One region of the Streptomyces sp. NPDC059994 genome, then DNA from elsewhere that is predicted to be linked to it. Evidence: riboswitches for the same ligand, from Rfam matches in the RefSeq annotation. Region 1 holds a riboswitch; each other region holds the start of a gene.
What was found. A riboswitch is a leader RNA that binds a small molecule or an ion and turns the genes downstream of it on or off. The one in region 1 is predicted to bind thiamine pyrophosphate.

Region 1 (7,790 bases):
GACCGGGCCCGCTCCGACTACATGGGCATGCTCGGCACGGTGATGAACTGCCTCGCTCTCCAGGACTTCCTGGAGAAGGAGGGCATCGACTCCCGGGTCCAGACCGCCATCACGATGGGCCAGGTCGCGGAGCCGTACATCCCGCTGCGCGCCGTGCGCCACCTGGAGAAGGGACGCGTCGTCATCTTCGGCGCGGGCATGGGCATGCCGTACTTCTCCACCGACACCACGGCAGCCCAGCGCGCCCTGGAGATCGACGCCGAGGCCATGCTGATGGGCAAGAACGGGGTGGACGGGGTCTACGACTCCGACCCCCGCGTCAACCCGGACGCCGTGAAGTTCGACGCGCTGGAGTACGGCGAGGTCATCACCCGCGACCTGAAGGTGGCGGACATGACGGCCATCACCCTCTGCCGCGACAACAACCTCCCCATCCTGGTCTTCGAACTGATCACCGCGGGCAACATCGCGCGCGCGGTCAAGGGTGAGAAGATCGGCACGCTCGTGAGCGACCAGGGCACCCGGGCCTGACCGGGGGATGGACAATCCCCTGACGGTCGGACACCGTGCAGGGGAAGACGCGGGTTACGCAGGGCCGTTGAGCACCCCACGGAGCACTCCCGGCCCACTCAAGACATGCAGGAGCAAGTGGTGATCGAAGAAATCCTCCTCGAAGCCGAGGAGAAGATGGAGAAGGCCGTCCTGGTCGCCAAGGAGGACTTCGCCGCGATTCGCACCGGCCGTGCGCACCCGGCGATGTTCAACAAGATCGTGGCCGACTACTACGGTGCGCTGACGCCGATCAACCAGCTGGCCTCGTTCTCGGTGCCCGAGCCGCGCATGGCCGTGGTGACCCCGTTCGACAAGAGCGCGCTGCGCAACATCGAGCAGGCGATCCGCGACTCGGACCTCGGCGTCAACCCGAGCAATGACGGCTCCATCATCCGGGTGACGTTCCCGGAGCTGACGGAGGAGCGCCGCCGGGACTACATCAAGGTCGCCCGGACCAAGGCCGAGGACTCCAAGGTGTCGATCCGCTCCGTGCGCCGCAAGGCCAAGGACGCCCTCGACAAGCTCGTCAAGGACAAGGAGTCCGGCGAGGACGAGGTCCGCCGTGCGGAGAAGGAGCTCGACGACACCACCGCGAAGTACGTCTCGCAGGTGGACGAGCTGCTCAAGCACAAGGAAGCAGAGCTGCTCGAGGTCTGATGAACGACTCTTCCTGGGGGGCTCCGCCGCGACCCGAGTACTGGGGGCCACCCGACCAGGGGCCTTCCCAGGAGGTGCCTTCGGCGGGCGCTGCCTACGATGCGTATGACGCCCCGTCCCGGACGCACCGATCGCCCGTAGTGCCAGACGCGGGCAGAGACGCCGTAGACCGCGAACAACGTGACCGGGGGGCCGCTCGGGTGAGCGGTCCCCTGTTCCGCGAAGAGACGCCGCAGGAGCCCATGCCCAGCTCGGTACCACCTTCGACTCCGCAGCAGCCGCAGCGGCCCGCGCAGCCGGAGAAGAAGCGGGCGGGGCGCGACCTGCGGGCCGCGATAGGGGTCGGCGTCGGGCTCGGCGCGGTGATCCTGGCGTCGCTGTTCGTCGTCAAGGCCGTCTTCGTCGGGGTGATCGCGGTGGCGGTCGTCGTCGGCCTGTGGGAGCTCACCTCCCGGCTCGACGAGCGCAAGGACATCAAGGTGCCGCTGGTGCCGCTCGCGGTGGGCGGCGCGGCGATGGTCGTCGCCGGCTACGCGCGCGGCGCCGAAGGCGCCTGGGTCGCGATGGCGCTCACGTCGCTCGCGGTGCTGGTGTGGCGGATGACGGAGAAGCCCGAGGGCTACCTCAGGGACGTCACCGCGGGTGTCTTCGCGGCGTTCTACGTGCCGTTCCTGGCCACGTTCGTCGCGATGATGCTGACCGCCGACGACGGGCCGTGGCGGGTCTTCGTCTTCCTGCTGCTGACCGTGGTCAGCGACACCGGCGCGTACGCGGTCGGCTGGCGCTTCGGCAAGCACAAGCTGGCGCCGCGCATCAGCCCCGGCAAGACCCGTGAGGGCCTGCTCGGCGCGGTGACGTTCGCGATGGCGGCGGGCGCGGTGTGCATGCAGTTCCTCATCGACGACGGCCAGTGGTGGCAGGGCCTGCTGCTCGGCCTCGCGGTCGCGGCGAGCGCCACGCTCGGCGACCTCGGCGAGTCGATGATCAAGCGGGACCTCGGCATCAAGGACATGGGCACACTGCTGCCCGGCCACGGCGGCATCATGGACCGCCTGGACTCCCTGCTGCCGACGGCGCCGGTGGTGTGGCTGCTGCTGGTGATCTTCGTCGGCGGGAGCTGACCGGCCCCGGTACTCTGGAAGGGCGCGCCGTTCTCGCGGTGCGCCCTTTCGGCCCCGCGCACGCGGGGGTGATCCTGTGAGGTCTCCCGGCTTGGGCATCGCCCCGCCGCTTGCTCCGCGTCGGCGGAGGTAGCCCGGCCTCGCCGTACTGAGGAGATTCCACTCATGGCCCGCCCTGTCCCGGGAGAACTCACCTTCGTCGCACCTCGCGGAGCGAAGCGGCCGCCGCGGCACCTCGCCGACCTCTCGCCCGCCGAGCGGAAAGAGGCTGTCGCCGCGATCGGCGAGAAGCCGTTCCGCGCCAAGCAGCTCTCGCAGCACTACTTCGCGCGGTACGCGCACGACCCGGCCCAGTGGACGGACATCCCGGCGGCCGCGCGCACCCGGCTCCAGGAGGAACTGCTGCCGGACCTGATGTCGGTGGTGCGGCACATCTCGTGCGACGACGACACCACCCGCAAGACGCTGTGGCGGCTGCACGACGGGACGCTCGTGGAGTCGGTGCTGATGCGCTACCCCGACCGGGTGACCATGTGCATCTCCTCGCAGGCCGGCTGCGGTATGAACTGCCCGTTCTGCGCGACCGGCCAGGCGGGCCTGGACCGCAACCTGTCGACCGCCGAGATCGTGCACCAGATCGTCGACGGTATGCGCGCGCTGCGCGACGGCGAGGTCCCCGGCGGCCCGGCACGCCTGTCGAACATCGTCTTCATGGGCATGGGCGAGCCGCTCGCCAACTACAAGCGGGTCGTCGGCTCCATCCGCCGCCTCACCGACCCCGAGCCCGACGGCCTGGGCCTGTCCCAGCGCGGCATCACCGTCTCCACCGTCGGCCTGGTCCCGGCCATGCACCGCTTCGCCGACGAGGGCTTCAAGTGCCGCCTCGCCGTGTCGCTGCACGCGCCGGACGACGAACTGCGCGACACCCTGGTCCCGGTCAACACGCGCTGGAAGGTCCGCGAGGTCCTGGACGCGGCGTGGGAGTACGCGGAGAAGTCCGGCCGCCGCATCTCGATCGAGTACGCACTGATCCGCGACATCAACGACCAGGCCTGGCGCGGTGACCTGCTCGGCCGCCTCCTCAAGGGCAAGCGGGTCCACGTCAACCTGATTCCGCTGAACCCGACGCCGGGCTCGAAGTGGACCGCCTCGCGCCCCGAGGACGAGAAGGCGTTCGTCGAGGCCATCGCGGCCCATGGGGTGCCGGTGACCGTCCGGGACACCCGTGGCCAGGAGATCGACGGAGCGTGCGGACAGCTCGCCGCGTCCGAGAGGTAGTCTGGGCTCGAAATTACATATTCCGACAGGGGAGCGCCACAGCGCTGAGAGTGCGACACCGTAAGGTCGCAGACCCTCTGAACCTTGCCCAGGTCATTCTGGGTAGGAAGTTCGGTCATCACTCAAGCTGTTGCGCCCTGCTCGCCGCCGCCCGGTGAGCAGGGCCGCGTCTCTTCCTGGTCCCACCAGGAGGATCCAGAACCATGCGCAGTACGAAGATGTTGGCGGCCGGCGCGCTCGCCGCCGCCCTCGGGGTCAGTACGCTCGCCGCGTGCGGCGGCAAGGACGACAGCGCCGGCAAGTCCGACGGCGGCACCGGGTCCAAGAGCGTCACACTGGTCAGCCACGACTCGTTCGCCGCCTCCGACGCGGTGCTCAAGGAGTTCACCGCGCAGACCGGCTACACGGTCAAGGTCCTCAAGAGCGGCGACGCGGGCGCGGCGCTCAACCAGGAGATCCTCACCAAGGGATCCCCGCGCGGCGACGTGTTCTTCGGCGTCGACAACACCCTGCTCTCGCGCGCCCTCGACAACGGGATCTTCACCCCGTACGAGGCGAAGGGCCTCGCCGCCGTCCCCGCGGCCGTCCAGCTCGACAAGGGCGAGCACCGGGTCACGCCGATCGACACCGGCGACATCTGCGTCAACTACGACAAGAAGTACTTCGCGGACAAGAAGCTCAGTCCGCCGGGCTCCTTCGCCGACCTGATCAAGCCCGAGTACAAGAACCTGCTGGTCACCGAGAACGCGGCGACCTCCTCGCCGGGCCTGGGCTTCCTGCTCGGCAGCGCCGCCCAGTACGGCGACGAAGGCTGGCAGGACTACTGGAAGAAGCTCAAGGACAACGGCGTCAAGGTCGTCGACGGCTGGGAGCAGGCCTACAACCAGGACTTCTCCGGCTCCGCCGGCGGCAAGAAGGCCAAGGGCGACCGCCCGCTGGTCGTCTCCTACGCCTCCAGCCCGCCCGTCGAGGTCCTGTACGCCAAGCCGCAGCCCACCGAGGCCCCCACCGGCGTCGCCACCGGCACCTGCTTCCGCCAGACCGAGTTCGCGGGGCTCCTCAAGGGCGCCAAGAACGAGACGGGCGGCAAGGCGCTCCTCGACTTCCTGATCTCCAGGAAGTTCCAGGAGGACATGCCGCTCAACATGTTCGTGAACCCCGTGGTCAAGGACGCCAAGCTGCCCGAGCTGTTCACCAGGTTCGGCGCCACGGTCACCGAAACGCACGACGTCGCTCCGGAGAAGATCTCCAAGAACCGTGAGCAGTGGGTCAAGTCGTGGTCCTCGCTCGTGCTGAAGTAAGCCGCACGCCCCGCGCGAAGAGGGTGCGCGCGAACGCGGTGCGGCTCGGCCTGATGGCCCTGCCGCTCGCGTTCTTCGCGCTATTCTTCGCCTGGCCCGTGGCCGCGATCGTCGGCCGCGGGCTGCGCGTCGACGGCGTCTGGCACCTCGGCCGGATCGGCGAGGTGATCACCGACCCGGACATCGGGCACGTCCTGTGGTTCACCACCTGGCAGGCGCTCGCCTCCACCGCGCTCACCCTGCTGATCGCGCTCCCCAGCGCGTACGTCTTCGCGCGCTTCGACTTCCCCGGACGGCAGCTGCTGCGGGCCGTGGTCACGGTCCCCTTCGTGCTGCCCACGGTCGTCGTCGGCACCGCGTTCCTCGCGCTGCTCGGCCGGGGCGGGCTGCTGGACGAGCTGTGGGGCGTACGGCTCGACACCACGGTGTGGGCGATCCTGCTCGCGCATGTCTTCTTCAACTACGCGGTCGTCGTACGGACCGTCGGCGGCCTGTGGGCCCAGCTCGATGCGCGCCAGGAGGAAGCCGCCCGGGTCCTCGGCGCCTCCCGGTTCGCGGCGTGGCGCACGGTCACCCTGCCCGCGCTCGGGCCCGCCGTGGCCGCCGCCGCCCTGATGGTCTTCCTCTTCACCTTCACCTCCTTCGGCGTCGTCCAGATCCTCGGCGGCCCCACCTTCTCCACGCTCGAAGTGGAGATCTACCGCCAGACCGCCCAGCTCCTCGACCTGCCCACCGCCGCGGTCCTCACCCTCGTCCAGTTCGCCGCGGTCGGCGCGGTCCTCGCCGTGCACGCCTGGACGGTACGGCGGCGCGAGAGCGCCCTGAAACTCGTCGACCCCGCGCACACGGCCCGGCGCCCGCGCGGCGCGGGACAGTGGACGCTGCTCGCGGCGGTACTCGCCGTGGTGGCCGTACTGATCGTGCTGCCGCTGGGCGTGCTGGTCGCCCGCTCCCTGGACACCCCCGACGGCTACGGCTTCGGCTACTTCCGCTCCCTCCAGTCCGCCGGGGCGGGCGGCACCTTCCTGGTGCCGCCACTGGAGGCGGTGTGGAACTCCGTGCAGTACGCACTGGCCGCGACCGGCATCGCGGTAGCCGTCGGCGGACTGGCGGCGGCGGCCCTCACCCGGCGCGGAGGACGCCTGGTCAGGGGCTTCGACGCGCTCCTGATGCTGCCGCTGGGAGTGTCGGCGGTGACGGTCGGCTTCGGCTTCCTGATCACCCTGGACCGGCCGCCGCTGGACCTGCGCACCTCCTGGATCCTGGTGCCGCTGGCCCAGGCGCTGGTGGGTGTGCCGTTCGTCGTACGGACCATGCTTCCCGTACTGCGCGCGGTCGACGGGCGGCTGCGCGAGGCGGCCGCCGTGCTCGGCGCCTCGCCGCTCAGGGTCTGGCGGGAGGTGGACCTGCCGCTGGTGCGGCGGGCGCTGCTGATCGCGGCGGGGTTCGCGTTCGCGGTCTCGCTCGGGGAGTTCGGCGCGACCGTGTTCATCGCCCGCCCCGACCGCCCCACCCTGCCGGTCGCGGTGGCGCGCCTGCTCGGCCGGGCCGGGGACCTCAACTACGGGCAGGCGATGGCGCTCAGCACGATCCTGATGGTGGTGTGCGCGGCATCCCTGCTGCTCCTCGAACGCGTTCGTACGGACCGGACCGGAGAATTCTGATGCTGAAGCTCGACGGGGTGACGGTCCGGTTCGGCGAGCGGGCCGCGCTCGACGCGGTCGACCTGGAGGTCGCCGAGCACGAGACGGTGTGCGTGCTCGGGCCCAGCGGCAGCGGCAAGTCCACGCTGCTGCGGGTGGTGGCCGGGCTCCAGCCGGCCGATACGGGGCGGGTGCTGCTCGCGGGCGCGGACCAGACGAGCGTCCCCGTGCACCGGCGGGGCGTGGGCCTGATGTTCCAGGACCACCAGCTGTTCCCGCAGCGGGACGTCGCCGGGAACGTGTCCTTCGGCCTGCGTATGCGCGGCGTACCGCGCGCCCAACAGGCCTCCAGGGTCGAGGAGTTGCTGGAGCTCGTAGGGCTGCCGGGGGCGGGGCGGCGGGCGGTCGGGGCGCTCTCCGGCGGCGAGCAGCAGCGCGTCGCGCTCGCCCGCGCGCTCGCGCCCTCGCCGCGGCTGCTGATGCTGGATGAGCCGCTGGGCCAGCTGGACCGTACGCTGCGGGAGCGGCTGGTGGTCGAACTGCGTTCCCTGTTCGGCCGGTTGGGCACGACCGTGCTCGCCGTCACGCACGACCAGAGCGAGGCGTTCGCGCTCGCCGACCGGGTCGTGGTGATGCGGCGGGACGGCCGCATCGCCCAGACCGGTACGCCGCTCGACGTCTGGCAGCGGCCGGCCTCGGAGTTCGTGGCGCGCTTCCTCGGCTTCGAGAACGTGGTCGCGGCGAAGGTGTCGGGGGCGGTGGCGTCGACGGAGTGGGGGAAGGTGCCGGTGCCGGGGGGCTCGCCGCAGGGGTCCGTACGTCTTCTGGTCCGCCCGGCGGGGGTTCGGCTGCTTCCGGCCGACGAGGGTCTGGAGTGTGAGGTCCTGGCGCGCACGTTCCGGGGCAACCACGTCGCTCTGCGGCTGCGCCCGCGCTCTGGGCCGCTGCTGGAGGCGGAGTGCGGGGTGCGGGATGTGGTGGGGGTGGGGGAGTTGGTGGGGGTGGGGTTTGTGGGGGCGGAGGTTGTGGTTCTGGAGGGGTGAGCCCCTCCCCGCCGGGGTTGAGGTGTGTTTCCCGGGGGGCTGCGCCCCCGGGCCCCGGGCGGGGTCTGAGCCCCTGGACCCCGGTCTGAGCCCCTGGACCCCGGTCTGAGCCCCTGGACCCCGGGCGGGGCCTGGGGCCCCTGCACTCCGCCACGGGGGCTTCGCCCCCCAGGCCCCGCGTTCTTCTGCGGGCCG
Region 2 (7,790 bases), on a different contig from region 1:
CCCCCCACCCGCCCCGCCCCGGGAGCGTGGGCGCGCGGGAGGGGGAGCGCACCCCGTAAAAGCCGTGCGCCGGTGGCTTGCGCCGTGGCGCGCATCCCTCGTGCAGGTGAGTTGAGACCTCTTCGAAACATCGGGCATTCGGCAGCCTCCCACCGATCGACAACCGCCACCGCAACGCGAATCCGCCCAACTCCCATGCAAATCAAGGCGCTTATCCACTTATGATCATGCAGAAACGTGCCTGTCAACGCGTGCATATGCACGCGGGGCAACTGTCTCGCCTCGCCCTACTATCGGCTCGCCATGACAGCAGCAGGGAAGCACCAGGTGAGCCGGTCAACCGGTCGCCGGCTGGGGAGGGCGGGCATTCGGGACGTTGCCGCCGCCGCCGGTGTCTCCATCACGACCGTCTCCGACGCGCTCAACGGCAAGGGCCGGCTCCCCGACGCCACCCGCCGCCACGTCCGCGAGGTCGCAGACCGGCTGGGCTATCGCCCATCCGCAGCGGCCCGCACGCTCCGTACCGGCAAGTCGGGCTTGATCGGCCTGACCGTGACGACATACGGGGATGAACCTTTCACCTTCACCGAGTTCGCCTATTTCGCCGAGATGGCGAGGGCCGCGACATCCGCCGCGCTCGCGCGCGGCTACGCCCTCGTCATCCTGCCCGCCACCTCACGCCGCAGCCCCGCGGACGTCTGGTCGAACGTCGCCCTCGACGGCACCGTCGTGATCGACCCCTCCGACCAGGATCCCGTCGTCACCGAACTGGTCCGCCAGGGACTTCCGGTGGTCTCCGACGGACGTCCGGCGGGTTCGCTGCCGGTGACCGCGTGGGTCGACAACGACCACGAGGCCGCCGTACTCGAACTGCTCGACCATCTCGCAGCCGCCGGCGCCCGCCGGATCGGCCTCCTCACCGGCACCACCACCGACACCTATACCCGGCTCTCCACCGAGGCGTATCTGAGCTGGTGCGAGCGGGTCGGGCAGGACCCGGTCTACGAGTCCTACCCCGCCCACGACCCGTGCGCGGGCGCCGTCGCGGCCGACCGGCTGCTCGCCCGCCCGGACCGGCCCGACGCCGTGTACGGACTGTTCGACCCCAACGGCACCGATCTACTGGCGGCCGCCCGCAGATACGGGCTGCGGGTGCCCGAGGACCTGCTGCTCGTCTGCTGCAGCGAGTCCACCGTGTACGCGAGCACCGAACCGCCCATCACCACCCTCTCGCTCAAGCCCCGGCGCATCGGCACCGCCGTGGTCCAACTGCTCATCGACGCCATCGAAGGCATCGACCACGGTCACCCGATCGAGCAGGTGATACCGACCGAACTCATCATCCGCACGTCGTCGCAGCGCCGTTCGCCGCGTACGACGGTCAGTCCCCCGCGCTCCCCCGTCGCGGAACCCAGGGGACTCGGCCAGGACCCGAACGTGCCGGACAGGAGCCCCGAGAGCGATGCGGACAAGGACTAGACCAACACATTGGGGGACATAACAACCGGTAAACCAAGGCCGCGCCCGGATTCACCACCCCTGGTGCGTCACACAGCACGAGCCTCATTCCTATGATGGGCGCACGACACCACGGATCCCCGCCCGACCAGGGGGGTCCCACGGTGTACGGCGGCGCGACGGTGGTGGAGGGGTCGATGACTCAGGGGGCCGGTCTGGGACCCGAGCGGACGGAGACGTTGCGTGACTTCCGGGTGCCTCCGTACGCGCAGGCTCCCGCGCATTCCGCGCAGGTCCCTCCGCCGCCCCCACCCGTCGAAATGCCTCCACCGGCGCAGCCGCGCCCTCCTGTGGCAGTGCACCCGGCGGAGGCGTACCCCGCGGACATCCACCCGGGGAACGCCTTCGCCGACGACGAGCCGCCCGAGGGCTACACCCCGACGGCACGCGACCTCCCGGTGATCAACCGGGGGGACACCGTGCAGGTCCGGGTGCAGACCGACCCCGCCCCGGCGCCCCTGCCGGACGGCCTCGGGCCGCTCTACGTCGTGGGCGACGTCCACGGCTACCTCGACGAACTCCTGGCCGCGCTGCGCGAGCAGGGGCTGATCGACGTCGACGCGAACTGGGCCGCGGGCAACGCCCGCCTCTGGTTCCTCGGCGACTTCACCGACCGCGGTCCCGACGGCATCGGCGTCATCGACCTGGTGATGCGGCTGTCGGCCGAGGCCGCGGCCGCCGGCGGCTACTGCAAGGCCCTCATGGGCAACCACGAGCTGCTCCTGATCGGCGCCAAGCGTTTCGGTGACACCCCGGTCAACTCCGGTGCGGGCACCGCCACCTTCCAGGCCGCCTGGCTGCTCAACGGCGGCCAGAAGGCCGACATGGACCGCCTCCAGGACGTCCATCTGCAGTGGATGTCCCGCCTCGACGCGATCGAGCAGGAGGACGGGCATCTGCTGATGCACTCCGACACCACCGCGTACCTGGAGTACGGCGACTCCATCGAAGCCGTGAACGACACCGTGCACGCGCTGCTCACCCGCAACGACGCCGACGAATGCTGGGACCTGTTCCGGAAGTTCACCAAGCGCTTCGCCTTCCGCGACGACGGCGGCCCCCAGGCCGCCCGCGAGCTGCTCTCGGCGTACGGCGGGCAGCGAGTGGTCCACGGACACAGCCCGATTCCCTACCTCCTGGGCGAAGTGGGCACCGAAGACGGCGAGGAAGACTCCCGTCCGGTCGTGGAGGGCCCGCATGTGTACGCGGACGGCCTCGCCATCGCCATGGACGGTGGGGTGACCATGGCCGGAAAACTGCTGGTCGTGCAGTTGCCTCTGCATGACTGACGCGTAATCGGGAAAGCACCGGCTCGGGCGGCAGCAAGGTGATTTCGGAAACACCCTGTCACCCCGTGCCGTAACCGCTCTACCATCGGCTTATCCGTAGCAGGCTCTCCTCCGTTTCCGCCCGATTGCCCGTTCGTCAGGCGGGCTTTCCGGCCCTACGGAGCATCGGGGGATGCACATGAACAGCGCTCCGCACCTGCTGACCGAGGACCGCCCGGAGTTCGAGCGGATCCTCGACGACGCACTGCGCACCGCGCCCGACCGGCCCGAGCTGGCCGGCGTAGGAGTACGGCTCAACACCGAGCAGTTGCGCACCATGGTGCTCAACGCCGGTGCCCTCGTCTCGGCGGCCGCGGCGGCCGAGTACGACCACTACGTCAGGGTGCGCGAGGAGTTGCGCACGCCCTCCACCCCCGCGCTCACATCGGAACGCGGCTCGGTGATGACGCCTCCGGTGGTCGACAGCCCGGAATCCACCTCGGGTGCGGGCGTCGGCGCGGTCGTCGCGGTGCTGGCACCCGTCCTCTCCGGGACCGCCGCCGCGATCTTCCTGTTGGTGGGCTACGTCCTGAAGATGCTCAACCCCGAGCCCGCCTTCGCCGACACTTTACTGACCGCCGGCTGGTTCTTCGGAGCGCTCACCGCGGCCGCGATACTCGCCGCCGCGATCAGCCTCCTGCTCACCGCGCTCCGCAACGGCGCCACCCAGGTCGTCGCCGAGCCGGAGGAGACCGAGGTGGGCGACGAGAGAACACAGGAGGTCTCCCGGGCCCGTGACGCATGGCGCCACGCCCTGGTGGAGCGGGGCATCTACCCGTTCCTGCGTGAGGCGCTGGCCGACCCGGGCGCCGGTCCGGGCGTACCGAGGCGCCGCTCGGCGGGCCGGATACCGAGCCTCGGCTACGACCGGCCCGACTTCGACAGTCCGGGCGACTCGTCCACCGGGACCCGCCCCAGCTTCACCAGCCCGGACTTCACCAGTCCCGACTTCGGGGGCCCCGAACACCAGCCGGAGTGACCGGCTTGGGGGCGCCCGTTTCACGTGAAACCGCTGGGACCCCACCGGGAAACCACCGGCACCTTCGTTTCACGTGAAACCACGGCCGCGCATGTTTCACGTGAAACAGGGATCGCTGTTTCACGTGAAACATCGGTACGCGTACGTCACTCCGCGATCGGCAGATAGACGCGGTTGCCCGCCTCGGCGAACTCCTTGGACTTCTCCGCCATTCCGGCCTCGATGTCTCCCGCCGCCAGATCCCCGCCGTGCTCGCGCCGGATGTCCTGCGAGATCTTCATCGAGCAGAACTTCGGCCCGCACATCGAGCAGAAGTGAGCGGTCTTCGCCGGCTCGGCGGGCAGCGTCTCGTCGTGGAACTCGCGCGCGGTGTCAGGGTCGAGGGCCAGATTGAACTGGTCCTCCCAGCGGAACTCGAAGCGGGCGTCCGAGAGCGCGTCGTCCCAGTCCTGCGCGCCCGGGTGTCCCTTGGCGAGGTCGGCCGCGTGCGCCGCGATCTTGTAGGTGATGACGCCCGTCTTGACGTCGTCGCGGTTCGGCAGGCCCAGGTGCTCCTTGGGCGTGACGTAGCAGAGCATCGCGGTGCCCCACCAGGCGATCATCGCGGCACCGATGCCGGAGGTGATGTGGTCGTACGCCGGGGCGACGTCGGTGGTCAGCGGGCCGAGCGTGTAGAACGGCGCCTCTTCGCAGATCTCCTGCTGGAGGTCGATGTTCTCCTTGATCTTGTGCATCGGGACGTGTCCCGGGCCCTCGATCATCGTCTGCACGTTGTGGCGCTTGGCGATCGTGTTGAGCTCACCGAGCGTGCGCAGCTCGGCGAACTGCGCCTCGTCGTTGGCGTCCGCGATGGAGCCCGGGCGCAGACCGTCGCCCAGGGAGTACGTCACGTCGTACGCCGCGAGGATCTCGCAGAGCTCCTCGAAGTTCTCGTACAGGAACGACTCCTTGTGGTGCGCGAGGCACCAGGCGGCCATGATCGAGCCGCCGCGCGAGACGATGCCGGTCTTGCGGCGGGCGGTGAGCGGCACATACCGCAGGAGCACCCCGGCGTGGACCGTCATGTAGTCGACGCCCTGCTCGGCCTGCTCGATGACCGTGTCCTTGTAGACGTCCCAGGTCAGCTCCTCGGCGCGGCCGTCGACCTTCTCCAGCGCCTGGTAGAGCGGCACGGTGCCGATCGGGACGGGGGAGTTACGCAGCACCCACTCGCGGGTGGTGTGGATGTTGCGGCCGGTCGAGAGGTCCATGACCGTGTCGGCGCCCCAGCGGGTGGCCCAGGTCATCTTGTCGACCTCCTCCTCGATGGAGGAGGTGACGGCGGAGTTGCCGATGTTGGCGTTGACCTTCACCAGGAACCGCTTGCCGATGATCATCGGCTCGATCTCGGGGTGGTTGACGTTGGCGGGCAGCACCGCGCGCCCGGCCGCGATCTCCTCGCGCACGACCTCGGGCGAGACGTTCTCGCGGATCGCGACGTACTCCATCTCCGGGGTGACCTCGCCCCGGCGGGCGTACGCGAGCTGGGTGACGGCCTGCCCGCCACGGCCCCGGCGCGGCTGGCGCGGGCGGCCCGGGAACACCGCGTCGAGGTTCTTCAGGCCGCCGCGCGGCGAGGTGTGCTTGATGCCGTCGTCCTCGGGGCGCGCGGGGCGGCCCGCGTACTCCTCGGTGTCGCCGCGCGCGATGATCCAGTTCTCCCGGAGCGGGGCGAGTCCCCGGCGGACGTCCGTCTCGATGTTCGGGTCGGTGTACGGCCCGGACGTGTCGTACAGCGTGACGTCCTTGCCATTGGTGAGGTGAACCTGGCGGACCGGCACCCGGAGGTCGGGGCGCGAGCCCTCGACGTATCCCTTGTGCCAGCCGATGGACTTCCCGGCCCCGCTCTGATTCGAGGCAGGCGTGCGTGCGTCCTGAACGGTCATGAGACCTACTCCCTACGCCGGCATTACCCGGTAACAGGTTCGGCGGTCGGCGCAGCCGCTTCCGTACGGTTCGTACGGCTTTCAGCGCCCTCTCAGCCCGGTGCTCCGAGCTCCCGCGTGTGCAAAGGTGTCACCACGCTAGCGCCATCGCCAGCGCGCTGAACAGAGGGGCCCCGCCGTCTTGCGATGATCGGGCGGTGACGTCAGCAGAGCAGCCCCCCGAAGACGCCCACGGACACCCACACGGCCAGACCTCTGGGCACACGCACAGCCACGGTCCCGCGGCGCCCGTCTCGAAGCATCTCCGCAAGGTGATCGCCGCCGTGCTGATCCCGTTCTCGGTCGCGGTGCTCGTCGGCCTGGCCGTGCTGTGGCCCGGGGGATCCCCGTCCCACCAGCGCACCGGAGTCGGCTTCGACCGCCAGACCCAGCAGGCGAAGGTCGTCGCCCTCCAGAAGGTCGACTGCAAGTCGGTCAACGCCGGTCAGACGCCGTCGAACGGCGACACCTCAACCGCCGAGGGCCAACAGGCCGGGCGCTCACAGCGGGGCCTGTGCGCCAAGGCGACGGTCGAGGTCACCAGCGGCAAGGAGAAGGGCCGCACCTTCACCGAGATCGTCCAGCCGGACGCCCCGCGCCAACTGCACAAGGGGCAGGGCGTGATCGTCGCGTACGCCCCCGACGCCCCGCACGACCTGCAGTATTCGGTGACGGATGTGAACAGGCGGCTCCCGATGGCGCTGCTCGCGGGGATCTTCGCGCTCGCGGTCGTGGTCGTCGGCCGGCTGCGCGGGGTGATGGCGCTCGTCGCGCTGGTCGTCTCGTTCGCCGTGCTGACCCTGTTCATCCTCCCGGCGATCCTCCAGGGCTCCAATCCGCTGCTGGTCGCGGTGGTGGGTTCGAGCGCGATCATGCTGATCGCGCTGTACATGTGCCACGGCCTGTCGGCGCGCACCTCGGTCGCCGTGCTCGGCACGCTGGTCTCGCTCGTCCTGATCGGGCTGCTCGGGTCGCTCTTCATCGGCTGGGCCTCGCTGACCGGCAACACCGACGACAACACCGGCCTGATCCACGCGCTGTACCCGAACATCGACATGTCCGGTCTGCTGCTGGCCGGCGTGATCATCGGATCGCTCGGGGTGCTCGACGATGTGACGGTCACCCAGACGTCGGCGGTCTGGGAGCTCCACGAGGCCAATCCGACGATGGGCCCGCGCGGGCTGTACCGGGCAGGCATCCGGATCGGCCGCGACCACATCGCGTCGGTGGTCAACACCCTGGTCCTGGCATACGCCGGCGCGGCGCTGCCGCTGTTGCTGCTGTTCTCCATCGCGCAGAGCAGCGTGGGGACGGTGGCCAACAGCGAGTTGGTCGCCGAGGAGATCGTCCGGATGCTGGTGGGATCGATCGGCCTGGTGGCCTCGGTCCCGTTGACCACCGTACTCGCGGCGCTGGTGGTCTCGGCCGACCGACCGGCCGTCGCGGCCGGCGGGCCCGTGCGGCGCGGACGGGGCCGGCGCCGCAAGAAGTAGGCGGCGCTCAGCCCGCGTTCTGCTCCTCGGCCAGGATCCGTCCCAGCGCCTCGTCCAGATGTCCGTCGAAGTCGCCGAGCGCGCGCTCCTGTCCCAGCGGTACGAGCTTGTCGGTGCGGTCGAGGAAGGCCACCAGCGGGCCGGCCCCGGCCCGGAAGAGCGCCCGTTCGCCGCCCACCTGGAGGCGGATGTGGACGCCGCGGAGCTCCTCGGGGCAGGAGGGCGCGATGTGCACGTCCCCTTCGCCAGTGGGGGTGTTGATGCCGTCGAGCAGCAGTTCCCGCCCGAATGTCCAGGTCACGGGTTCGTCGCCGGGAAGGTGGAAGGTCATGTGGACGGCGTACGGATCGTCGCCGCGGTACGTGAGCTCCACCGGGATCCTGAAGGAGAGCTCCTCGGAGACGAGGAAGCTCATCATGACCTCTGCCAGGACCTCACGCATCATGTACCCCGCTGTAGCTGAAATGGCCAGGAATGATCCCCCCTGGCCCTCTTGACGCAATCGTGC
Region 3 (7,790 bases), on a different contig from region 1:
GGCGATGAGCTGGCCCTCCTTGACCAGCTGCCGCACACGCGTCACCTCGACATCGAGCATCTCCGCGATGTCGGGAAGGTGGAGCCAGGCGGGAACGAGTGCATCGGTTCTTGCGTCAATCTCGGTCACGGGACAAGCGTGCCATCCCGGACTGACACTGGGTAGCCGGAGGTCAGCCGACTGCGGCCTTGAGAGGGACGGACGGGTCGGCCGCGCGGACCGGATCCAGCGTCGCACCTGCCTCGATGAGCTTGCGGCCCTGCGCCAGATCGCGCGGTCGGCCGACGGCCAGGAGGGCGACGAGCCTCCCCTCGCGCAGCCAGCAGACCGACCACGCGGCGCCTTCCGGGCCGCCCCGCCACAGCAGCCGGTCGGCGCCGCCGTGGTGGCCGACGTACTGCACGAACCTGCCGAACTGCTCGGACCAGAAGTACGGCACCGGGTCGTACGGCCGGACCGTCTCGCCGACGATGTCCGCCGCCACCGTGCGCGGCCCCTGCAGCGCGTTGTCCCAGTGGTGGATGAGCAGCCGCTCTCCGTACCTTCCCGAAGGGAAGGAGGCGCAGTCGCCGACCGCGTAGACGTCGGGCAGCGAGGTGCGCAGCCGGTCGTCGGCCGTGACCGCGCCCTCCGCGCCCCGCTCGATGCCGGTGCCCGCCAGCCAGTCGGTGGTGGGCCGGGCGCCGATGCCGACGACCACCGCGTCGGCCGGGAGCCGGCGGCCGTCCGCCAGGACGACGGCTCCCGGCTCGACGGCCGCCACGCGCGCGTGGGTGAGCAGTTCGGCGCCGCTCTCCGCGTACCAGCCGGCCATCGGCTCGGTGACCTCGGCGGGCAGCGCGCCCGCCAGCGGACGGTCGGCGGCCTCCACGACGGTGACCGCGCAGCCCGCCTCGCGCGCGGCCGTGGCGAACTCGGCCCCGATCCAGCCCGCCCCGACGACCACGACGCGGCGCTGGGCGCTCAGGACCGCGCGCAGCCGCCCGGCGTCGTCGAGGGTGCGCAGCAGATGAACGTCGGGAAGATCCTCGATGCCGGGCAGCGTGATCGGCTCCGCGCCGGAGGCGATCACCAGCGCGTCGTACGGGACGGTCCCGGACGCGGTGTCGATCTCGTGATCACGCGCGCGTACGTCCGTGACCGTCTCGCCCAGGCGCAGGTCGACTCCGAGGCCCTCGAAGTCCACCTCGAAGGCTGAACCCTCGGCCTTGCCGAGCAGCACCGCCTTGGAGAGCGGGGGTCGGTCGTACGGCTGGTGGGGCTCGGCGCCGATGAGGGTGATCCGGCCGGGAAAGCCCTGTTCGCGCAGGGCCACGGCGGTCTGGACCCCGGCCATGCCCGCGCCGACGACCACCACGTGGCGCTGTTCCGAATGCGTCTGCTTTTCGCTCACCCGATCACCATAAGCATCTGACAGTTCGTCAGGAAACCGGTCAGGCGTTAGCCTGACGCACGTACAAGCACTCGCGGGAGCCCGGACGCACCGGGCTGAGAGGGAGGCTGCAGCGGCCTCCGACCGTACGAACCTGATCCGGGTCATGCCGGCGAAGGGAGGGGCTGGACGCCCATGCATTCATCCCGAGACGGGGCAATTCCCCACGGGTCGGACGTACTGGTGGTGGGGGGCGGCATCATCGGCCTCGTCACCGCCTGGCGGGCCGCGCAGCGCGGGATGCGCACCGCGCTCGCCGACCCCGCGCCCGGCGGCGGCGCCGCCCAGGTCGCGGCGGGCATGCTCGCCGCCGTCACCGAGCTCCACTACGGCGAGGAGACCCTGCTCGGCCTCAACCTGGCCTCCGCCCGGCGCTACCCGGACTTCGTGGCCGAGCTGGAGCAGGCGAGCGGCCTCGGCACCGGCTACCGCGCCTGCGGCACCCTCGCGGTGGCCCTGGACGCCGACGACCGCGCCCATCTGCGCGATCTGCACGCGCTCCAGCAGCGCTCGGGGCTCGACTCCCAGTGGCTCACCGGGCGCGAGTGCCGCCGCCTCGAACCGATGCTGGCGCCCGGGGTGCGCGGCGGACTGCGGGTCGACGGCGACCACCAGATCGACCCGCGCCGCCTCACCAGGGCCCTGCTCACGGCGTGCGAGCGGGCCGGGGTGGTCTTCCACCACAGCTGGGCCGAGAGGCTCTCGGTGGTACGCGAGCGGGCCGCGGGGGCCGTCCTGGCCGACGGCACCGAGCTCGCCGCCGACCAGGTCGTCCTCGCGGGCGGCAGCCTCAGCGGCCGGCTCGCCGGGGTCCCGGAGGAGCTGCGGCCGCCGGTGCGCCCGGTCAAGGGCCAGGTACTGCGGCTGACCGTGCCGCCCGCGTTCGCGCCGTTCCTGTCCCGCACGGTCCGCGCGGTGGTCCGCGGCAGCCACGTCTACCTGGTGCCGCGCGCCGACGGCGAGCTCGTCGTCGGCGCCACCAGCGAGGAGCTGGGCTGGGACACCACGGTCACCGCGGGCGGCGTCTACGAGCTGCTGCGCGACGCGCACGAGCTGGTTCCCGGCATCACCGAACTGCCGCTGACCGAGACCCGCGCCGGGCTGCGCCCCGGCTCCCCCGACAACGCGCCGCTGCTCGGCCCGACCGCCCTGCCCGGCCTGCACCTGGCCACCGGCCACTACCGCAACGGGGTGCTGCTCACCCCCGTCACCGGCGACGCGCTGGCGCACGCGCTGGCCACCGGCGAACTGCCCGACGAGGCGCGCCCCTTCACCCCCCGCCGCTTCACCTCCGCCCCGGTGGAGTCCGTACCGCAGGAGCTGACCGCATGACCGTCTCCCTGACGACCGTCTCCGTCAACGGCGAGGCACGCGACCTCGCCGCCGGCACCACCCTCGACGCCCTCGTCGCCGCCCTGACGCCCGCGCCCGCCGGGGTCGCCGCCGCCGTCAACGAGACGGTGGTGCCGCGCGGCCAGTGGGCCGCGACCACGCTCGGCGACGGCGACCGCGTCGAGGTCCTGACCGCCGTCCAGGGAGGCTGAGCCATGGCCGACGACCTGTTCACCCTCGGCGGTACGACCTTCACCTCGCGGCTGATCATGGGCACTGGCGGGGCGCCGAGCCTAGACGTCCTGGAGCGCTCGCTCGCCGCCTCCGGCACCGAGCTGACGACCGTCGCGATGCGCCGCCTCGACCCGACGGTGCAGGGCTCGGTCCTGTCCGTCCTGGAGAAGCTGAACATCAGCGTGCTGCCGAACACGGCGGGCTGCTTCACCGCCGGGGAGGCCGTGCTGACCGCCCGCCTCGCGCGCGAGGCGCTCGGCACGGACTGGGTCAAGCTGGAGGTGGTCGCCGACGAGCGCACCCTGCTGCCCGATCCGGTCGAGCTCCTGGACGCGGCGGAAGTGCTGGTCGACGATGGTTTCACGGTGCTGCCGTACACCAACGACGACCCGGTGCTCGCCCGGAAGCTGGAGGACGTGGGGTGCGCGGCGATCATGCCGCTCGGCTCCCCCATCGGCTCCGGGCTCGGCATCCGCAACCCGCACAACTTCGAGCTGATCGTGGACCGCGCCACCGTCCCGGTCATCCTCGACGCGGGCGCGGGCACCGCCTCCGACGCGGCGCTCGCGATGGAGCTGGGGTGCTCGGCGGTGATGCTCGCCTCGGCCGTCACGCGCGCGCAGGAGCCGGCCTTGATGGCGGAGGCGATGCGGTACGCGGTGGAGGCGGGCCGCCTGGCGTACCGGGCGGGCCGCATCCCCCGCCGCCACTTCGCACAGGCGTCCTCCCCCGTGGAGGGCCGCGCCGCGCTGGACCCGGAACGCCCGGCGTTCTAGACGCAGGTGGGTCGGCTGCGGACCGCATGTGGTTGCTGGCGCAGTTCCCCGCGCCCCCAGGGGGTCAGGGGCGCGGGGAACTGCGTGACAAGCCCCCACCGGCCCGCGGCCGAAAGACCCCCAGAGCCGGGCCCACGCCACTGCGTCCGTCACAGCTCCGCTTCAGTCCCGCCCCGGGATCACCCGGGGCGGGAAGGGTGTCCGTGACCGCTCGTAGACTCTGCTGCGTGGATACGACCCTTCAGGACCCCCTCGTCGGGCAGGTGCTCGACGGCCGCTACCGCGTCGAGGCGCGCATCGCCGTCGGCGGTATGGCCACGGTCTACCGGGCCGTCGACACCCGGCTCGACCGGGTGCTCGCCCTCAAGGTGATGCATCCGGCGCTCGCCGCCGACGCCTCGTTCGTGGAGCGGTTCATCCGCGAGGCCAAGTCCGTCGCCCGGCTCGCCCACCCCAATGTGGTCGGCATGTTCGACCAGGGCACCGACGGCGGATACGTCTACCTGGCGATGGAGTACGTGGCGGGCTGCACCCTGCGCGACGTGCTGCGCGAGCGCGGCGCCCTGCAGCCCCGGGCCGCCCTGGACATCCTGGAGCCGGTGCTCGCCGCCCTCGGCGCCGCGCACCGCGCCGGTTTCGTCCACCGGGACATGAAGCCGGAGAACGTGCTGATAGGGGACGACGGCCGGGTCAAGGTCGCCGACTTCGGCCTGGTCCGGGCGGTGGACGCGGTCACCAGCACCACCGGCAGCGTCCTCGGCACCGTCTCCTACCTCGCCCCCGAGCAGATCGAGCAGGGCACCGCCGACACCCGCGCGGACGTCTACGCGTGCGGTGTCGTGCTCTACGAGATGCTGACCGGCGCCAAGCCGCACTCCGGGGAGAACGCGGCCCAGATCCTCTACGCCCACCTCCACGAGGGTGTGCCCGCGCCGTCCGCCGCCGTGCCCGGCCTCGCCGTCGAGCTGGACGACCTGGTGGCCTCGGCCACCGCCCGCGAACCGGACGCGCGGCCGTACGACGCGGTGGGCCTGCTCGCGCAGACCCGCGAGGCCCGCGCGGCGCTCGGCGACGAGCAGCTGGACGCGGTGCCCCCGCAGGCCGCGCCCGCGGCGGGGGCCTCCGGCTCCGAGGACCGTACGAGCGTCATACCGCGCGCGGTGGCGACCCCGGCCCGGGGCAGCGCGCCAACGGCGGGTGCCGCCCCGCTCCCGGCCGAGCGGGACGCGGTCAACCGCACCAGCCGGCTGACCGTGCCGCCGTCCGGGCCCGCCCCGGCACGCGCGCGTGGCGGGCGGCCCCGCTTCGTCCTGAACGGGCGGCGCGGCCTGATCGCGGTCGTCGCCGCCGTCCTGCTGGCCCTGGGGATCGGCGCCGGGGTCTGGTACATCAACTCCGGCCAGTTCACGCACGTCCCCGCCGTCATCGGGCAGAGCGAGAGCGCCGCCAAGAAGCGGCTCACGGACGCGGGCCTCGCGGTGAAGAAGGTCGACCGCCGCTACAGCGACACCGTCAAGCGCGGCACGGTGATCGAGACGGACCCGGAGACGGGCGCGCGCGTGCGCGGCAACGCCTCGGTGACCGTCGTGGTCTCGCGCGGCCCGGAGATGGTCAAGGTCCCGGACGTCAGCGGCAAGCCGCTGGACGACGCCAAGAAGGCGCTGGCCGACGCCGGGCTGACGCCGGGCGCGGTCACCGAGGAGTTCAACGAGGACACCGACCAGGGCTCGGTCGTCAGCACCGCCCCGGCCGCGGGCGCCCCGCGCCGCGCGGACACCGCGGTCGCCCTCGTCGTCAGCAAGGGCGCCCCGGTCGAGACCCCCGGGGTCGTCGGGGACTCGGTGGAGGACGCCACCTCGGCACTGAAGGACGCGGGCCTTGAGGTGCGGATCGCGCCCGAGCAGGTCAACTCGCCGCAGGAGGCGGGCAGCATCGCCGCCCAGTCCGCGGCCGAGGGCTCCCGCCTCGCCAAGGGCGACACGGTCACGCTCACCGTCTCCAAGGGCCCGCGGATGATCACCGTGCCCAAGGTGACCGGCGAGAAGGCCGACGACGCCAGGAAGGAGCTGGAGAAGGCGGGCTTCAAGGTCGACGTCGACCGCGGCTTCCCGTTCCTCAGCGACGAGATCGCCGGCCAGTCCGTCAAGGCCGGCGACCAGGCGCCGGAAGGCTCCACCATCACCATCAAGACCAAGGGACTCTGATCCACCCCATGCGCAACCCCATCGGCGGCCACATCCCCGTGGCCGGCGGCCTCGCCACGACCGGCCTCTCCTACGCGCGCGAGCTCGGCGCCGAGACCGTCCAGGTCTTCGTCGCCAACCCGCGCGGCTGGGCGACCCCCACCGGCAACCCGGCCCAGGACGAGAGGTTCCGCGCCGAGTGCGCGGCCGAGGGCATCTCCGCGTACGTGCACGCCCCGTATCTGATCAACTTCGGCTCGCACACCGAGGCGACCGCCGAGAAGTCGGTGGAGTCGCTGCGGCACTCGCTGCGCCGGGGCCGGGACATCGGCGCGCTCGGCGTGGTCGTGCACACCGGCTCCGCGACCGGCGGCAGGCCGCGCGCGGAAGCACTGGCGCAGGTACGGGAGCGGTTGCTGCCACTGCTGGACGAGCTGACGCACGACGACGACCCGTTCCTGCTCCTGGAGTCGACGGCCGGGCAGGGGTTCTCGCTGTGTTCGCGGACCTGGGACTTCGGCCCGTACTTCGAGGCGCTGGACGCCCACCCCAAGCTCGGCGTCTGCCTGGACACCTGCCACATACACGCGGCCGGGCACGACCTGGCCGGGCCCGGCGGGGCGGCGCAGACCCTGGACCTGCTGGTGGAGACCGTCGGCGCAGGGCGGCTGAAGCTGATCCACGCCAACGACTCCAAGGAGGGAGTGGGCTCGCACCTGGACCGGCACATGAACATCGGCGCCGGCCACATAGGCGCGGAGCCGTTCCGCGAGCTGCTCGCGCACCCGGCGACCGACGGCGTACCGCTGATCATCGAGACGCCCGGCGGGAAGGAGGGGCAGGCGGCGGACATCGCGCTGCTGAAGTCCCTGCGGCCCTGATCCTCCCTTGAGGGAATACCCCCTGGGGGTATACCGTTCCTGTCATCGACAGGAACGGTCATCCGGCGTTGGGGGCACAGCCATGCAGCACGAGGCGCACACGCACACCGAGCACGAGCACCACGAGCACCACGAGGGTCACGAGGGTCACGAGGGTCACGAGGGTCACGAGGGTCACGAGGGTCACGAGGGTCACCAGCAGCACCGGGGACACGGCGACGCGCACGCCCCCCACGGTCAAGGCGGCGGCAAGGTCAGCTGGTCCATGGCCGCCCAGGCCACCCTGCACTGCCTCACCGGGTGCGCCATCGGCGAGATCCTCGGGATGGTCGTGGGCACCGCGTTCGGCTGGGGCAACATGCCGACGATGGTGCTGGCCATCGTCCTGGCCTTCTTCTTCGGCTACTCGCTCACCCTGCGCGGCATCCTGCGGGCCGGGGTCGGCTTCCGTACCGCCTTCAAGGTCGCGCTCGCCGCGGACACCCTCTCCATCGCCGTCATGGAGCTGATCGACAACGGGGTGATCGCGCTCTGGCCGGCCGCCATGGACGCGACGCTCGCGCAGGCGCTGTTCTGGGGCTCGCTCGCGGTCTCGCTCGCGCTCGCCTTCGTGGTCACCACACCGGTCAACAAGTGGATGATCGGCCGCGGCAAGGGCCACGCGGTGGTGCACCAGTACCACCACTGACGCCCCGGAAAGGCGCCAGGACTCAGAGCTCGGGGCCTTCCCCGGGCTCTTCCTGGTACGAGTAGCGCTGCTCTCGCCAGGGGTCACCGATGTTGTGGTAGCCCCGCTCCTCCCAGAAGCCCCGGCGGTCCGCCGTCATGTACTCGATGCCGCGGACCCACTTCGGGCCCTTCCAGGCGTACAGATGCGGGACGACGAGCCGTACCGGGAAGCCGTGTTCGGCGGTGAGGAGATCACCGCCCTTGTGGGTGGCGAAGACCGTGC

Region 2: another riboswitch for thiamine pyrophosphate. It lies ahead of thiC (phosphomethylpyrimidine synthase ThiC); the one in region 1 lies ahead of ACFWA7_RS38850 (thiamine ABC transporter substrate binding subunit).
Region 3: another riboswitch for thiamine pyrophosphate. It lies ahead of thiO (glycine oxidase ThiO); the one in region 1 lies ahead of ACFWA7_RS38850 (thiamine ABC transporter substrate binding subunit).

What each region holds. Positions count from the first base shown of each region.
Region 1 is NZ_JBHWUR010000179.1:1,333-9,122, forward strand. Features, by position in the region: gene pyrH (UMP kinase) at 1-531, shown strand, start outside; gene frr (ribosome recycling factor) at 652-1,209, shown strand; gene ACFWA7_RS38840 (phosphatidate cytidylyltransferase) at 1,209-2,330, shown strand; gene rlmN (23S rRNA (adenine(2503)-C(2))-methyltransferase RlmN) at 2,496-3,608, shown strand; TPP riboswitch at 3,626-3,735, shown strand; gene ACFWA7_RS38850 (thiamine ABC transporter substrate binding subunit) at 3,812-4,909, shown strand; gene ACFWA7_RS38855 (ABC transporter permease) at 4,963-6,573, shown strand; gene ACFWA7_RS38860 (ABC transporter ATP-binding protein) at 6,573-7,595, shown strand.
Region 2 is NZ_JBHWUR010000008.1:65,166-72,955, reverse strand. Features, by position in the region: gene ACFWA7_RS07235 (LacI family DNA-binding transcriptional regulator) at 304-1,479, shown strand; gene ACFWA7_RS07230 (metallophosphoesterase) at 1,641-2,807, shown strand; gene ACFWA7_RS07225 (hypothetical protein) at 2,980-3,825, shown strand; gene thiC (phosphomethylpyrimidine synthase ThiC) at 3,972-5,750, opposite strand; TPP riboswitch at 5,743-5,877, opposite strand; gene ACFWA7_RS07215 (YibE/F family protein) at 5,948-7,282, shown strand; gene ACFWA7_RS07210 (SsgA family sporulation/cell division regulator) at 7,290-7,727, opposite strand.
Region 3 is NZ_JBHWUR010000039.1:36,430-44,219, forward strand. Features, by position in the region: gene ACFWA7_RS20695 (Rv2175c family DNA-binding protein) at 1-129, opposite strand, end outside; gene ACFWA7_RS20700 (NAD(P)/FAD-dependent oxidoreductase) at 173-1,336, opposite strand; TPP riboswitch at 1,457-1,570, shown strand; gene thiO (glycine oxidase ThiO) at 1,568-2,764, shown strand; gene thiS (sulfur carrier protein ThiS) at 2,761-2,976, shown strand; gene ACFWA7_RS20715 (thiazole synthase) at 2,980-3,774, shown strand; gene pknB (Stk1 family PASTA domain-containing Ser/Thr kinase) at 4,002-5,978, shown strand; gene ACFWA7_RS20725 (deoxyribonuclease IV) at 5,987-6,838, shown strand; gene ACFWA7_RS20730 (DUF4396 domain-containing protein) at 6,921-7,526, shown strand; gene ACFWA7_RS20735 (sulfite oxidase-like oxidoreductase) at 7,549-7,790, opposite strand, start outside.